DNA from 4 places in the Burkholderia pulmonis genome. Region 4 is predicted to be linked to each of the others. Evidence: predicted binding sites of a transcription regulator. Region 4 holds the regulator's gene; each other region holds the start of a gene.

Region 1 (4,210 bases), 160 kb from region 4:
CGCGAGGCGCAGGAATACCTGTACCAGTCCGTGCGCGACGCGTTCCGGCCCGGCATGGGCGCATACCTGCCCGACCGGTTCTTCTGGGCGCGCAGCAACGACGATGCGGACACGCCGCCGGCCGTGAAGGCCGACCCGGCACCAAGGACGTCGCACCGGCATTGAATCGCGATGCGGCGGGCAGGCCCCGCCGCCGCACGCCGCGCCGCTTCTGGGCGTGACGTATCCGGTTGCCCCGCGCACGCATCGAAATCCTCGCCCAAATAAAAAAAGACCCGCATCGCTGCGGGTCTTTTCTTTTGGCTGGAACGCGCATCGCTGCGCGCTCCGGACACCATCGACCGAAGTCGATTACATGTCCATGCCCATGCCGCCCATGCCGCCCGGCATGCCGCCCGGCATCGGTGCGTCTTCCTTCGGCAGTTCTGCGACAGCTGCGTCCGTCGTCAGCAGCAGGCCTGCAACCGACGCTGCGTTCTGCAGTGCGGTACGCGTAACCTTGGTCGGGTCGACGACACCGGCTTCAACCATGTCGACGTACTCGCCCGTTGCTGCGTTGTAGCCGTAGTTGCCCTTGCCTGCAGCCACTGCCGCCACCACGACGCTCGCTTCTTCGCCACCGTTCGTGACGATCTGGCGCAGCGGTTCTTCCATTGCACGCAGCACGATCTTGATGCCGGCGTTCTGGTCGGCGTTCGCGCCGGTCAGGGTCGCGATCGCGGTGCGAGCGCGGATCAGCGCAACGCCGCCGCCTGCCACGATGCCTTCTTCCACAGCTGCGCGCGTTGCGTGCAGTGCGTCTTCGACACGTGCCTTCTTTTCCTTCATTTCGACTTCGGTCGCAGCGCCGACCTTGATCACTGCAACGCCGCCGGCCAGCTTGGCCACGCGCTCTTGCAGCTTTTCACGGTCGTAGTCCGACGTCGCTTCTTCGATTTGCGCGCGCACTTGCTTCACGCGTGCTTCGATGTTCACGGCTTCGCCTGCGCCGTCGATGATCGTCGTGTTTTCCTTGCCCACTTCGATGCGCTTCGCCTGGCCCAGTTCTGCCAGCGTTGCCTTCTCGAGCGTCAGGCCGGTTTCTTCGGCGATCACCTGGCCGCCCGTCAGGATCGCGATGTCTTCCAGCATCGCCTTGCGACGATCGCCGAAGCCAGGCGCCTTGACCGCAACGGTCTTCAGGATGCCGCGGATGTTGTTGACGACCAGCGTTGCGAGCGCTTCGCCTTCGATGTCTTCGGCGATGATCAGCAGCGGACGGCCAGCCTTCGCGACTTGCTCGAGTACCGGCAGCAGATCACGGATGTTCGACACCTTCTTGTCGTGCAGCAGCACGAACGGGTTGTCGAGGACGGCGACTTGCTTTTCCGGGTTGTTGATGAAGTACGGCGACAGGTAGCCGCGGTCGAATTGCATGCCTTCGACGACGTCGAGTTCGTCGGCCAGCGACTTGCCGTCTTCGACGGTGATGACGCCTTCCTTGCCGACCTTGTCCATCGCTTCAGCGATACGATCGCCGATCGACGTGTCGCTGTTCGCCGAGATCGAACCGACCTGTGCGATTTCCTTGTTCGTCGTGCACGGCTTGCTGATCTTCTTCAGCTCTTCGACAGCCGCTGCGACTGCCTTGTCGATGCCGCGCTTCAGGTCCATCGGGTTCATGCCCGATGCGACGTACTTCATGCCTTCGCGAACGATCGATTGCGCGAGGACGGTTGCCGTCGTCGTGCCGTCGCCTGCGTTGTCGCTGGTCTTGGAAGCAACTTCCTTGACCATTTGCGCGCCCATGTTCTGGAGCTTGTCCTTCAGCTCGATTTCCTTCGCGACCGACACACCGTCCTTGGTGACCGTCGGGCCGCCGAAGCTGCGCTCGAGCACCACGTTGCGGCCCTTCGGACCCAGCGTGACCTTGACCGCGTTGGCGAGAATGTTCACGCCTTCGACCATCTTCGAACGGGCGGAATCGCCGAATACGACGTCTTTAGCTGCCATCTTCTAACTCCTTGAATTCTTGGGAATATGTACCGTCGGTGGACGCTTACTTGGCGTTGACCACGGCCATGATGTCTTCTTCGCGCATGACCAGCAGTTCGTTGCCGTCGACCTTCACGGTCTGGCCTGCGTACTTGCCGAACAGGACGCGATCGCCGACCTTCACGTCGAGTGCGATCGGTGCGCCCTTGTCGTCACGCTTGCCCGGGCCGATGGCCAGGACTTCGCCCTGATCCGGCTTTTCAGCAGCGGCGTCGGGGATGACGATGCCCGAGGCGGTCTTGGTTTCCTGATCCAGGCGCTTGACGATCACGCGATCGTGCAAAGGACGAAGGTTCATATTCACTCCTCTCTTGACTGAGATTGAAGAACGCTTAGGGAATCTGCCCGGCGGATCGCCCGGCAGAGAATTGTTAGCACTCTCGTGCAGCGAGTGCTAATTATATGGACGGGTTTTGACAAATTCAAGAAGGGGGATCGGCGGTTTTTTTCGGGTGTCGACGCTCGCTCGAACTCGCGCTTTGCTCACTGGGGCGCAGCCCTGCGATGACCTCAGCGACACAAGGCAAACCCAAATATGTCACGCAAAAACAATGACTTGGATACGAGCACAGCCGACAGACGGGGAACCCGGGAAGATGCCGCAAGCTGCTTGCGCGGTCCGGCCCCACGGAGATACCCGGCGGCCACGATCCCTCAGGGATATCCCGCGTACCGGGCAAGTTCGGGCAAATTATATGGGGCCTGATGTCTTGTCGCGATCACGACGAGGATGCGCCGCCACACCTTCGTCCCCTCGGAACAAAAGAAGTTCATCACCTTGCAGCTTCACGGCCCGCGCCCGGCGCAAAGTCGTGGGCACCCGACCAGACTTCCGTGGAGATGAACGAATCACGGCGGAGTCGCGATCGCCGGGGCGAAGCGAGGCTGTCCGCCGGATAACTACGAAGCGCAAAGAGCAGCCCGGATCACCTTCGCCCCATTAGACGGACGCATCTCCCGGAACGCCCTAAACCAGCGCAGAAGCAGGACTCTCGGAAATGGTTCGCTGCGAGGCCTGGCCGGGCACCGAAACGGGCACCGAAAAATTCTCCCCCATCGAAAACTCGTCGACCCTGTCGAGCCGGTAGCCATGCGTATAGACGGCATTCAATTGAAGCCCGTTTTCCGGACGAAGCGCCAATTTTTGTCGAAGCCGATAGATGTGGGTGTCGAGACTCCGCGACGTGCCATCGAGCGCCCGCCCCCACGCCAGCGTCGACAAGGCATCCCGGGAAAGCACGCTCCCGATGTTGGTGAACAGGAAATTTGCCAGCGCAAATTCCTTTGCCGTCAAATCGATGATTTTGCCGTGCACGGTGATCGTGCGCGCCAGCGGATTCAAAACATACGCGCCGACCTCGACCCTGCTACCGGGTTTCTTCTTGTGGCCCTTTCGACGCAACAGTGCGTTGACGCGGGCGACCAATTCGATCTCGCGGAACGGTTTGCCGATGTACTCGTCGGCGCCTGCGTCCAGCGCGGCGGCGACATCCGCTTCAAGCGTTCTCGCGGCGAGGAACAGAACGGCCGGTTCTTCCCCGACGTTGGCCCGAATCCAGTGCAGCAGATTCAGGCCGTCGGCATCCGGAATTCGCCAGTCGAGCACGATGAGCTCGACCACCTCCTTTTTCAGAAACCGAACCGCTCGCGCGCTATCGCGCACCCGGAAAATTTCCCGATCGGATCCTCGCAGCGCCTTTTCAAAGGCCGACGCCTGATCCGGATCCTCTTCCACCAACAAGATACCCATAACACCCCCAGCCTTCGTCATCCCGAATGATTTTCATCGCACTCCAAATCGATCGCCCGAATAAACAGGTCTGAACGTATGTCTTGTTTTTGATAATTGCCGACCGATTGAAACCAACCTCACCCAACATCAACCTCGAAACCGCGCCGATACACGATCTTCCCGCCCTGTCCGCCATCAATTTCCAAGGCACCCCCGTTTCGTTCCGAACACAAGGAACGGCATCGATGCTGCGGGTTGGCAGACTGCCGCAAAAAGAACATCGCGAGACTGCCAGGCACGCCGGCACCTGGATTGATCACACTCGTACCGACCTCGACAGCAATCGATGCGTCGAGCAAATTCATCGTCACCTGGTATGACGTGACTCATTCAACCATCAACCATGCCACTCAGATGTTACTAACATATCAGTAGAATATCGAA
Region 2 (4,210 bases), 1.1 Mb from region 4:
CGAGGGCTGCCTGTTCGGCAACGGCGAGCGCACCGGCAACGTCGATCTCGTCACGCTCGCGCTGAACCTCTACACGCAGGGCATCGACCCGGGCCTCGATTTCTCCGACATCGACGCCGTGCGCCGCATCGTCGAACGCTGCAACCAGATTCCCGTGCATCCGCGCCACCCGTACGCAGGCGACCTCGTGTTCACCGCGTTCTCGGGCTCGCACCAGGACGCGATCCGCAAGGGTTTTGCGCAGCAACGCCCCGACGCGGTGTGGGAAGTGCCGTACCTGCCGATCGATCCGGCCGACCTCGGCCGCAGCTATGACGCCGTGATCCGCGTAAACAGCCAGTCCGGCAAGGGCGGCGCGACGTTCCTGCTCGAGCGCGGGATGGGCTTCACGCCGACGCGCCGCGTGCAGATCGAATTCAGCCATGCGGTGCAGACGCTCGCCGACGCATCGGGCGAGGAAGTGACGGGCAACGCGATCTGCGCGCTGTTCGCACGCGAATTCTTCGAGACCGACGGGCCGGCCGCACGCCACGGCAGCGGCGCACGCTGGCAGAGCCGCGAGATCGCGGCGGCGCCCGCCGACGATGCGACGCCCGAGGATGCCGTGCGACGTTTCGCCGCGGCATTTGCGGCAGCCGCCGGCATCGCGATCGACGTCGCGTCGTGCGAGCACGCGCGCACGACGGACGGCCGGATCGCCGTATCGGTCGGCTGCCGGGTCGGCGATGCGCAGCTGCGGCACGGTGTCGGCCTGCATGCCGACGCGGCGAGCGCGGCGCTCGATGCCGTCGTCAGCGCGATCAACCGTTCGGCCTGGCACTGCGCGGACCGCCGCGCGGCAGCTTGACCGCCGGAGCTCGCCTCAGGGTTGAAACGTCAGCGAGCGGTGCGTGACCGCCCGTGCGCCGCGCGATCCGCGCCGCACGAGGCAGCAAAAAGCGGCCCAGAAGGCCGCATCGGTCAGGACATGAAAAGGAGCGCCACCGCGCTCATGTCTCGGTCGCGCACCGCGTCGCCTGCCACGCGAACAGGCTCCAGCGGCCCTGCTCGTGCGTGTGGACGGACGTGTAGGCGATCGGGAAGACCAGGCCGCCGTTGTTCGTTTCCATCTCGATCAACGCGCGCCCGGTGACGACGCAGGTGTCGTCGCCGACGGGCAGCACGTCCTGCGACTGGATCTCGATCTGGCGATAGCGGCGGCGGCCTGCGACGATGGCGTCGATGAACTGCTGCTTGGTTTCGCGTTTGCCATTGGTGTGAACGAAGAACACCTTGTCCGACAGCAGCGCGTCGAGCGCCTCGCCGTCCCCGTCCACCATCGCCCGGAACCGATCGCGCTCGAGCGCGCGGATCGCATCGACCACCTTCGCCATCGCCTGACTCCTCGGCAACGCGCCCGCCGTGCGCGGGCGTGCGGATCAGAAGTTGTACTGCACGTAGAACTGGTGGAAATTTATACCAGGATTCGGCTCTTTGATACCCGCGTTAGACACATGTTCAAAACGGTAGCCGACCTGATACTGTTGCCGTTGGCCGAACTGCACGCCGACACCCGCGGTCGGTGCGAACTGGAATGCGGTCGACAGCGAGAAATTGTTCGAGATGGTCGGGTGCGTCAGCAGCCGGGCGCCGCCGCCGGCCTCGATGAACGGGCGAATCTCCCCCGCGCTCTTGATGAAGCGGAACATCGGCGTCACCCCGAATTCGCCGATGCTGCTGTGGACGTTGCCGCCCGTGTGCCAGTAGCCGACGTGTCCTTCGACGACGAACGCGAAGTGCCAGCCGCCGATTTCCCACCAGTTCCAGCCCGGATCCCACACGACGCCGAGATCGCCCTTGTCGATCCCGTGACGATCCGAAAAACCGCCGCCTGCCTGGATCCCCCATCGATCCGCGAACGCCGCACCCGATCCGCCCAGAAGAGACGCTGCCAGCATCGCATGCAGCACAAGCCGGCTGCGGGGCCGGCGATTCTTCTTATTGTTCATTCTGACACTCCAACTTTTTGGGTTGAATGGGGCCTGCCGCGACAGCCTGGCCCGAGCGAACTGAATGGTATGGTAAAGGACTTTCCGGATCGGCATCACGAAGCGAAATGGCTTGCTTCCAAAACGACAAAAATCGAAATCGTCTACTGATTCCCATCAGAAACAACGGCTTACGGAACTTCGCGTCGCCATTCCTGTCGCAGAGTAGACTATCGACTCGACTTGTTTGATAGAAAAACGGGGAACTCGGATGTCCACGCCCGCTCTAAGGAATTAGCACTCGTCTTGCGGGAGTGCTAAGATGGCCCACGGAATCTCATTCGAGACCGGGGGTTTGTCCCTGATTCCAAAGGAGTTTTTTAGTGAGCAACGCCCTGACCCTCCCGAACACCCTGAGCCCGACGCCGGCCAAGGCCGCATCGGCAGGCTCGCTGGCGCTCGCAGCCCAATCGATGTTGCCCGGCCAGCTCGGCAACATCGACGCGTACATCCAGGCCGTCAACCGCATCCCGCTGCTGACCGCCGAAGAGGAACGCCAGTACGCCACCGAATTCCGCGAAGGCAACAACCTCGATTCGGCGCGCCGCCTCGTGCTGTCGCACCTGCGTCTCGTCGTGTCGATCGCGCGCAACTATCTCGGCTACGGCCTGCCGCACGGCGACCTGATCCAGGAAGGCAACATCGGCCTGATGAAGGCCGTGAAGCGCTTCGACCCGGCGCAGAACGTGCGTCTCGTGTCGTATGCGATCCACTGGATCAAGGCCGAAATCCACGAGTACATCCTGCGCAACTGGCGCATGGTGAAGGTCGCGACGACGAAGGCGCAGCGCAAGCTGTTCTTCAACCTGCGCAGCCACAAGAAGAGCATGCAGGCGATGACGCCCGAGGAAATCGACGGCCTCGCGCAGGAGCTCAACGTCAAGCGCGAAGACGTGACCGAGATGGAAACGCGCCTGTCGGGCGGCGACATCGCGCTTGAAGGGCAGGTCGAGGACGGCGAGGAGTCGTACGCGCCGATCGCCTACCTGGCCGACTCGCACAACGAGCCGACCGCCGTGCTCGCCGCGCGTCAGCGCGACATGCTGCAGACGGACGGCATCGCGCAAGCGCTCGAGGCACTCGACGCGCGCAGCCGCCGCATCATCGAGGCACGCTGGCTGCACGTCGACGACGACGGCTCGGGCGGCTCGACACTGCATGATCTCGCCGCCGAGTTCGGGGTGTCCGCGGAACGCATCCGCCAGATCGAAGCGAGCGCGATGAAAAAGATGCGCACCGCCCTCGCCGAATACGCATAAATCCCTGGCGATTTAGAGCGCTTCATCGAAAACCGCTGCCCGACCGGCAGCGGTTTTTTTTCGCCCGTCTTTTTCACGTCCTTTCACGTCCTTTCACGCACTTCCGCGTACGTTTCCCGGCCCATTTCACCCGCTGTTTCTCCGGCCGTTTCACCGCCCGTTTCTCCGTCGATTAATTGACCTGTTTCATCAGGTATTAGGCCGTTTGCGGCCCCCTTCCGCATAACCTTGATCTGCCTCAACTTTTGCCCCGCACTTCGCGACGGTCTGCCGCAGCGCAGCACTCGGCATCGGAAAGCCGACCTTTTAAAATTGGCAGGTCAGGCGCAAAAGGATTAAAACAGCTTCACGGCCGTCATAAATCCGACGTAAAGTCGCCCCAAATCCGACCTAAATCGATTCAGGATAATCGCCTTGATCTCGATCAATAAAGAGCCTGCGCCGCCGCCTCCCCCGCGGCCGGCCGGCACGATCGGCTGGCGCGCGCGCATCGCCGCGTGGGCACGCGGGCCGACCCTCGCCCGCGACATCACCCTGGTGCTGATCGTCAAGCTGATCCTCCTGATGTCGCTCAAATACGCATTCTTCAATCATCCGCAGGCCGAGCACATGTCGCTTCCGCCTGCCGCCGTCGCCGAGAAGCTGCTCTCGGTACCGGCGCCTGCATCTACCGAGGGAGACCACCATGATAAGTAGTGAAGTCGTCGATCTGTCACGTCTGCAGTTCGGCATCACGGCGCTCTACCACTTCCTGTTCGTGCCATTGACGCTCGGCCTGTCCTGGCTGCTCGTCATCATGGAAGCCGTCTACGTGATGACCGGCAAACAGGTTTACAAGGACATGACCCAGTTCTGGGGCAAGCTGTTCGGGATCAACTTCGCGATGGGCGTGACGACCGGCATCACGCTCGAATTCCAGTTCGG
Region 3 (4,210 bases), on a different replicon from region 4:
GCGCGGCGGTCGGCGCCGCATCCTTCGGCGCTTCGAACACAGTCGCATCGGTCGTCAGCAGCAGCCCGGCCACCGACGCCGCGTTCTGCAGCGCCGTGCGCGTGACCTTGGTCGGATCGAGCACGCCAGATTCGACGAGATCGCCGTACTCGCCCGTCTGCGCGTTGTACCCGAAGTTGCCCGAACCTTCCGCGACCTTCGCGACGACGACGCTCGCTTCCTCGCCCGCATTCGTGACGATCTGGCGCAGCGGTTCCTCGAGCGCGCGCAGCACGATCTTGATGCCCGCATCCTGATCGGCGTTCACGCCCTTCAGTTCGCGGATCGCCTGCCGCACGCGGATCAGCGCGACGCCGCCGCCCGGCACGATGCCTTCCTCGACGGCCGCGCGCGTGGCGTGCAGCGCGTCGTCGACGCGATCCTTCTTCTCCTTCACCTCGATTTCGGTCGCGCCGCCGACCTTGATCACCGCGACGCCGCCCGCGAGCTTCGCGACGCGTTCCTGCAGCTTTTCACGGTCGTAGTCCGACGTCGCTTCGTCGATCTGCACGCGGATCTGCTTCACGCGCGCCTCGATGTTCTTCGCATCGCCCGCGCCGTCGATCACGGTCGTGTTTTCCTTGCCGACCTCGATGCGCTTCGCCTGGCCGAGCTCGGCGAGCGTCGCCTTCTCGAGCGTGAGGCCCGTTTCCTCGGCGATCACCTGGCCGCCGGTGAGGATCGCGATGTCCTCGAGCAGCGCCTTGCGACGATCGCCGAAGCCCGGCGCCTTGACCGCGACCGTTTTCAGGATCCCGCGGATGTTGTTCACGACGAGCGTCGCGAGCGCTTCGCCTTCGACGTCCTCCGCGATGATCAGCAGCGGGCGGCCCGACTTCGCGACCTGTTCGAGCACCGGCAGCAGGTCGCGGATGTTCGAGATCTTCTTGTCGTGCAGCAGGATGTACGGGCTTTCGATCTCGGCGATCTGCTTGTCGGGATTGTTGATGAAGTACGGCGACAGGTAGCCGCGGTCGAACTGCAGCCCTTCGACGACGTCGAGCTCGTCGGCAAGCGACTTGCCGTCCTCGACGGTGATCACGCCTTCCTTGCCGACGCGGTCGATCGCTTCAGCGATGCGCTGGCCGATCGATTCCTCGCCGTTCGCGGAGATCGTCGCGACCTGCGCGATTTCCTTGCTCGTGGTGGTCGGCCGGCTGATCTTCTTCAGCTCGTCGACGGCCGACGCGACGGCCTTGTCGATGCCGCGCTTCAGGTCGAGCGGGTTGAGCCCGGCCGCCACGTACTTCTGGCCTTCGCGGACGATCGCCTGGGCGAGCACGGTGGCCGTCGTCGTGCCGTCGCCGGCTGCGTCGCTGGTGCGCGACGCGACTTCCTTCACGAGCTGCGCGCCGATGTTCTGCAGCTTGTCCGCGAGTTCGATTTCCTTCGCGACCGATACCCCGTCCTTCGTGACGACGGGCGAGCCGAAGCTGCGTTCGAGCACGACGTTGCGGCCCTTCGGCCCGAGCGTGACCTTCACTGCGTTCGCGAGAATGTTCACGCCTTCGGTCAGTTTCGACCGTGCGACGTCGCTGAAAATGATTTCCTTGGCTGCCATGATTGCGCTCCGTTATTGATTGACGACCGCGACGATGTCTTCTTCGCGCAGCACGAGAAACTCGTTGCCGTCCACCTTGACGGCCTGCCCCGCGTACTTGCCGAACAGCACGCGCTCGCCGACCTGCAGGTCGGGCACGATGCGCTGGCCGTCCGCATCCTTGCGGCCGGGGCCGACGGCGATCACTTCGCCCTGGTCGGGCTTTTCGGCGGCGCTGTCGGGAATCACGATGCCCGACGCGGTGGTGGTTTCCTGGTCGAGTCGCTTCACGATCACGCGGTCGTGCAAGGGGCGTAGGCTCATTTGTTCGTCCTGTGCTGATCTGTCGAAATTGGCTGGCACTCTTTAACAGAGAGTGCTGACGAGTATAAAAATGAGCGGCGGCGCGATCCAATAACGGATTCGGAAAAGCATTTGCGCGAATGCGCTTTGGACGAGCGGGCGGGGAGGAGAGATGAAAGATGCAGGAGAAGGCGGCGTGTGCCGCCTTCATCCATTACGAAGCGACGCGAATCACGACCTTGCCGAAATGCTGCCCCGACTCCAGGTACGCATACGCCTGCGGCGCCTCGTCGAAACCGAACACGCGATCGACCACCGGCTCGATCCGCATTGCATCGACGAGCCGCACGACGTCGTCGAGCATCGCACGGCTGCCGACCATGAGCCCGTGCAGTCTCCGGAAGCCGCCGATCAGCGACAGCAGCCCGAGTTCCGGGCCGCCGAAGCTGCTGAGGCCGCCGATCACCGACACGATGCCGCCCATCTTCGTCGCGGCGACCGAGCGCGGCAGCGTATCGCGGCCGCCCACTTCGACGACCAGATCCGCACCCGCCCCGTCGGTGAGCCGCAGCACCTCGTGCTGCCATTCCGGCGTTGCGCGATAGTTGATCGTTGCGTCCGCACCGAGTGCGCGGGCGCGTTCGAGCTTCGCATCGCTCGACGAGGTCACGATCGTGCGCAGCCCGGCCGCACGCGCGAGCTGCAGCGCAATGATCGACACGCCGCCCGTGCCGAGCAGCACGACGGTCGCGCCCGGCCCGAGTCCGCCGTCGACGAACAGCGCGTTCCATGCGGTGATGCCCGCGCACGACAGCGTCGCCGCCGCGTCGTAGTCGAGATGCGCGGGAATCGCGACCAGCGCCGCCTCGTCGGACACGAAGCGTTCGGCGAGCACGCCGTCGAAATGCGAGCCGGCCGACCCCGAGACTTTCTGCGGCGTGGCCGGCCCGTCGATCCAGCGCGGGAAATACGTGTTGATCACGCGATCGCCCGGCTTGAAGCGCGTGACGTCGCGGCCGGTTTCGACGACTTCGCCGGCGCCGTCGGCGACCGGAATCAGCGGGGCGGTGCCGATGCCGAGATAGTCGCCGCGCGCGAACATCAGGTCGCGATAGTTCAGCGCGGCCGAGTGGATCTTCACGACGACGTCGGTCGGCCCGACCGCGCGCGGCGTCGCATCGATGCGCCGGAGCCCGGCCATGCCGTCGCCGGGTTTGACTTGCCATGCATGCATGTGCGCTCCTTTTTCGAGATAGTCCGGACTATCATAGTGTTGCGCGGGTGGACGCATTGGCGAGAATTCGGCCAACGATTGTCGCCTGTGTGGACACAAACCAGTCATCCCACCGGAGCGGAACTGCATGGACGAGCGGCTGAGGGGCGTCGCCGAATTTGTCGACGTGGTGGAATCGGGCAGCTTCGCGGCGGCGGCGCTGCGTCTCGGCATGACGCGCTCGGCCGTCGCGAAGATCGTCGCGCGGCTCGAACACCGGCTCGGTGCACGGCTGCTGCAGCGCACGACGCGCCAGCTCGGCCTGACCGACGAAGGGCTCGTCTATTACGAGCAGTGCAGGCGGCTGCTGGCCGAACTCGGCGAGACGGAGGCCGCACTCGACGCGGGCCGCCGCGAGCCGGCCGGGCGCGTGCGCATCAGCGTGCCCGTGCTGTTCGGGCGGCAGTGCGTGGCGCCCGTCGTGCGGCGCCTCGTCGAGCGGTATCCGCGGCTCGAGATCGACGTGTCGTTCAGCGACCGCGTGGCCGACCTGGTCAACGACGGCTTCGACCTCGCGGTGCGCATCGGCGAGCTGGCCGACACGAGCGCGCTCGTCGGCCGGAAGCTGGGCGTGCAGCGCATGGGCATCTGCGCGTCGCACGCGTATCTCGATCGCCACGGCCGGCCGTCGGGGCTCGACGAACTCGCATCGCACGTCGGCATCGCGTACTCGCGCGGCGGGCAGCCGACGCCGTGGCGGATCATCGGCACGGACGGCGCGGTGCACGACCATCGCACGGCCGGCCGCCTGCGATTCGACGACCTGCAGGCGATCGCCGATGCGGCTGCCGCCGGTGCGGGCCTCGCATGGCTGCCGTGCTGGCTGATGGCGCCGTATGTGCGCGACGGCCGTCTCGCGCTCGTGATGGACAGCGACAGCGTGTCGGGTGCCGAGGTGTACGCGGTGCGACCGGCGTCGCGCCATGTGCCGTCGAAGCTGCGTGTGGTCATCGACACGCTGGTCGACGAGATTCCGTCCATGCTGGCGTCCGATGACGCCGACGGCGAGCGCGTGCCGCCGCGCCGCGCAGCGCGCGCTCCGTAGCGACACCGCA
Region 4 (4,210 bases):
ACCGCCGCCTGACATCCACCTGGCGCCATTTTCACCCTTGATCTCGAGGGGAGTACCGTGAAACTGACCTTTGCGATATCGGTGGTCGCGCTGGTACTCATTGCCGGCACCACCACCATCTGCCTGTCGGGAGCCGTTAACGACCGCACGACCGAATACGGAAGCGCGCGGGCGACATTCGACCAGATGTTCAGCTCCCACCAGAAAATCTGTCGATGATGCGGCGATCGCGCTTCGTCGGCCGGCCGTGCAGCTCGGCCGCCGGCTCGCGATACGTGCGCCGCCGCTCCAGTTCGGCGAGCCGCGCGGCCCGCCCCGCTTCCGTTTCCGCGTAAAGCGTCTGCGCGACGCTCGCGGGCCCGCGCACGTCGCACACGCCCAGCACGGCAATGTGCCAGACGATGCCGTCGATCGCAATCTCGACCTCGTCGCCGACCCGTACGTCCTTCGCCGGCTTGACCGCCGCGCCGCCGATCTTCACGTGCCCCTTGTCGACCGCATCGGTCGCAAGCGAGCGCGTCTTGAAGAACCGGGCCGCCCACAGCCATTTGTCGATGCGCAGCTTCGCGCCGGGGTCCGTGGAAATCTTGTAGTTCATGCCAGCCTCCGCCGGGCCGCCCCCAGGACGCCGACCGCCCCCGCGGGGGACGGCGCACGAAGTGAGCGCACGGGTTGTTTCATTTCAGTTCACCGTTTCGGGTTGCGCAGCCCTGACGGGCCAGCCCTGCAGGTTCTCGGCGACGATCTCGCCGATCGCGCCGATCCACGCGGGCGCGCCGTTCAGGCACGGAATACGATGGAAGGACTTGCCGCCGCCGCCGAGGAACTCGTCGCGCACTTCCATGCCGATTTCCTCGATCGTCTCCAGGCAATCGGCCGTGAAACCAGGACAGAACACGTCGGCTCGCCTCACGCCGGCCTCGCCGAATTCGCGCAGCGTCGGCGCGGTGTACGGCTGCAGCCATTCGGCCTTGCCGAAACGCGACTGGAACGTGACGCGGCATTCGGTCGTCGACAGCCCGAGCGCAGCCATCAGCAACGCGCCCGTCTGCTGGCACTGGTCGTGATACGGGTCGCCGAGGTCGAGCGTGCGTTTCGGCACGCCGTGGAAACTCAGCACGAGCTTGTCGCCGGCCGCGAAGTCGGGCCGGCCATGCTGCGCCCAGTACTGGCGCACCTGCTCGGCCAACGCGTGGATATAGGCCGGATGGTCGGCGTAATGCCGCACCGTACGCACTTCCGGCTGGTTGCGCATGCGCGCGAGCGCGTCGAAGGCGGCATCGAATGCGGTGGCCGTGGTCGACGCCGAATATTGCGGATACATCGGCATCAGCAGCACGCGCTCGACACCCGCGCGCTTGAACTGCGCGAGTGCGTGTGAAATGTTCGGGCTGCCGTAGCGCATCGCGTAGTCGACCATGACCTGATAGCCGTTCGACGTGAGCAGGTGCCGCACGCTGTCGGTCTGGCGTTCGGTGTACACGCGCAGCGGCGAGCCCTCGGGCATCCAGACGGCCGCATATTTCTTTGCGGACGCGCGGCCGCGCAGCGGCAGGATCAGCGTGCGCAGCAGCACCTGCCAGACGGCCTGCGGAATCTCGACGACCCGAGGATCCGACAGGAATTCGGCCAGGTAGCGCCGTACCGCGCGGGGCGTGGGCGCGTCGGGCGTGCCGAGATTGATCAGCAGCACACCGATGCGGTGGGCGGCCGCGATGCTCGAAGGCGGCTCAAGATCGAAACGCATGGGCAAGAACGTGCTCGTGGCACGGGACCGGACGGCCCTCAATTATAGCGGGCCGCCCCGTACCGTTCGGCCGACTGTCGGCGCGTGCGGCATTGCGACACGATGTCGGGGCGGGATCAGGCGGCCGACGCAGGCTATTGCTGGCTCAGCGTGAGCGACAGCAGCCGCGCGGTGATGTCGACGATCGGTATCACGCGGTTGTACGCCATGCGGGTCGGGCCGATCACGCCGAGCGTGCCGACGATCTGCCCGTTCACCTCGTAAGGCGCGGTGACGACGCTCATTTCCTCGATCGGCACGAGCGTCGATTCGCCGCCGATGAAGATCTGCACGCCCTGGGCGTGGCTCGACACGTCGAGCAGTTGCAGGAGGCCCGTCTTTTGGTCGAATACGTCGAACAGCTTGCGCAGCCGCGCCATGTCGGACGAAAGATCCGCCACTTCGAGCAGGTTGCGCTCGCCGGAAATCAGCACGGTGTCCTCGGTGTCGGGCACCTCGGTACTGGCCGTCACGGCCGCATGCATCAGCGTGGTCATGTCGCCGCGCAACTGGTCGATCTCGTCGCGCAGGCGGCGGCGCACCTCGTCGAACGACAGTCCGGCGAAATGCGCATTGATGTAGTTGGACGCCTCGGTCAGCTGCGACGGCGAATAGTCGCGCGGCGTCGCGAGCATGCGGTTCTGCACGTCGCCCTCGGGCGTGACGATGATCAGCAGGATGCGCTTGTCGGACAGGCGCATGAACTCGATCTGCTTGAACACGTGGCTGCGACGCGGCGTCAGCACGACACCCGCGAACTGCGACAGGTTCGACAGCACGCTCGCGGCTGCCGCGACCACCCGCTGTTGCGGCTCGCCGGCCTGCAGCGTGTTCTGCACCTGCCGCGCGACGGCCTCGGCGTCGATCGGCGCCTCGACCGTCAGCATCGTGTCGACGAACAGCCGGTAGCCGCGCGGCGTCGGCACGCGGCCGGCCGACGTGTGCGGGCTCGACACGAGGCCGAGCTCCTCCAGGTCGGACATCACGTTGCGGATCGTCGCCGGGCTCAGCTCGAGCCCGGAGTAACGGGACAACGTGCGCGATCCGACTGGCTGACCGTCGGCGATATACCGTTCGATCAGGGTTTTCAGGAGGGTTCGTGCGCGAGGATCTAGCATGGTGGAAAATTTTAGCGCAACCGCGCGACCGCGGCGAGTGGCGTCGCCCTCCGTTGCGCGGGCCGGCCCGATCCGGCCCCGTCCGCGCACAACCGGTTCTTTTCGTCAACGAGCTATGGTGTAATGCCGGCATGAGAACCGGTAATCAGTTCAATACTGTCGCGCTCGTCGGCCGGAGCAACACGCCCGGCATCGCAGAGCCGCTTGCCACGCTGGCGGCCAGCTTGACCAAGCTCGGCTTCGAGGTCGTGTTCGAAGGCGACACCGCGCGCGAGATCGGCATTGCCGGCTATCCGGCGCTCACCCCGGCCGAAATCGGGGCGCGAGCGGACGTGGCGATCGTGCTCGGCGGCGACGGCACGATGCTCGGCATCGGCCGGCAGCTCGCGCCGTACCGGACGCCGCTGATCGGGATCAACCACGGGCGGCTCGGGTTCATCACGGACATCGCGGCAGCCGACATGCACGCGCTCGTCCCCGTGATACTGGCCGGCAAGTTCGAGCGCGAGGAGCGCTCGCTGCTCGAGGCGCGGATCATGCGCGACGGCGAACCGATCTACCACGCGCTCGCCTTCAACGACGTCGTCGTCAACCGCAGCGGCTTCTCCGGGATGGTCGAACTGCGCGCGTCGGTCGACGGCCGGTACATGTACAACCAGCGTTCGGACGGCCTGATCGTCGCGACGCCGACCGGCTCGACCGCCTACGCGCTGTCGTCGGCCGGCCCGATCCTCCATCCGCAGCTGGCAGGCATCGTGCTCGTGCCGATCGCGCCGCACGCGCTGTCGAACCGGCCGATCGTGCTGCCCGACGACACGAAAATCGCGATCCAGATCGTGGGCGGACGCGACGTCAACGTGAACTTCGACATGCAGTCGTTCACGTCGCTCGAACTGAACGACACGATCGAGGTGCGCCGCTCGAAGCACACGGTGCCGTTCCTGCACCCGATCGGCTACAGCTACTACACGACGCTGCGCAAGAAGCTGCACTGGAACGAACACGCCTCGAACGAAGACGACAAGGCGTCCTGACGCCGCTCCGCCCGACACCATGCTCCGCCACCTCTCGATCCGCGACTTCGTCATCGTCGCCGCGCTCGATCTCGAATTCGACAGCGGCTTTTCCGTCTTTTCCGGCGAAACCGGCGCCGGGAAATCGATCCTGATCGACGCCCTCGCCCTCGCCCTCGGCGAACGCGCCGACGCGAGCGTCGTGCGCACCGGCTGCGGCCGCGCCGACATCACGGCCGAATTCACGCCGCACGACCGCGTCGCGCGCTGGCTCGACGAACACGCGTTCGACG

What was found. Region 4 encodes HrcA, which represses chaperone genes, less so after heat shock. Its sites were predicted from a motif close to TTAGCACTCNNNNNNNNNGAGTGCTAA; they were not measured.
Region 1: a site for HrcA is predicted at 2,406-2,432, ahead of AC5LXK_RS04130 (co-chaperone GroES). Genes of this name have one in related genera too.
Region 2: a site for HrcA is predicted at 2,262-2,288, ahead of rpoH (RNA polymerase sigma factor RpoH). Genes of this name have one in related genera too.
Region 3: a site for HrcA is predicted at 1,936-1,962, ahead of AC5LXK_RS29245 (co-chaperone GroES). Genes of this name have one in related genera too.

What each region holds. Positions count from the first base shown of each region.
Region 1 covers NZ_OZ480186.1:892,200-896,409, reverse strand. The annotation lists gene AC5LXK_RS04140 (hydroxymethylpyrimidine/phosphomethylpyrimidine kinase) at 1-165, shown strand, start outside; gene groL (chaperonin GroEL) at 352-1,992, opposite strand; gene AC5LXK_RS04130 (co-chaperone GroES) at 2,039-2,332, opposite strand; gene AC5LXK_RS04125 (response regulator transcription factor) at 3,002-3,784, opposite strand; gene AC5LXK_RS04120 (hypothetical protein) at 3,904-4,131, opposite strand.
Region 2 covers NZ_OZ480186.1:3,212,890-3,217,099, forward strand. The annotation lists gene leuA (2-isopropylmalate synthase) at 1-847, shown strand, start outside; gene AC5LXK_RS14940 (nuclear transport factor 2 family protein) at 990-1,373, opposite strand; gene pagL (lipid A 3-O-deacylase PagL) at 1,419-1,988, opposite strand; gene rpoH (RNA polymerase sigma factor RpoH) at 2,351-3,286, shown strand; gene cydP (cytochrome oxidase putative small subunit CydP) at 3,695-3,982, shown strand; gene AC5LXK_RS14960 (cytochrome ubiquinol oxidase subunit I) at 3,972-4,210, shown strand, end outside.
Region 3 covers NZ_OZ480187.1:2,796,099-2,800,308, reverse strand. The annotation lists gene groL (chaperonin GroEL) at 1-1,600, opposite strand, end outside; gene AC5LXK_RS29245 (co-chaperone GroES) at 1,613-1,903, opposite strand; gene AC5LXK_RS29240 (zinc-dependent alcohol dehydrogenase family protein) at 2,097-3,116, opposite strand; gene AC5LXK_RS29235 (LysR substrate-binding domain-containing protein) at 3,244-4,200, shown strand.
Region 4 covers NZ_OZ480186.1:736,805-741,014, reverse strand. The annotation lists gene AC5LXK_RS03480 (hypothetical protein) at 58-219, shown strand; gene AC5LXK_RS03475 (RNA-binding S4 domain-containing protein) at 191-598, opposite strand; gene hemH (ferrochelatase) at 683-1,747, opposite strand; gene hrcA (heat-inducible transcriptional repressor HrcA) at 1,882-2,904, opposite strand; gene AC5LXK_RS03460 (NAD kinase) at 3,036-3,938, shown strand; gene recN (DNA repair protein RecN) at 3,958-4,210, shown strand, end outside.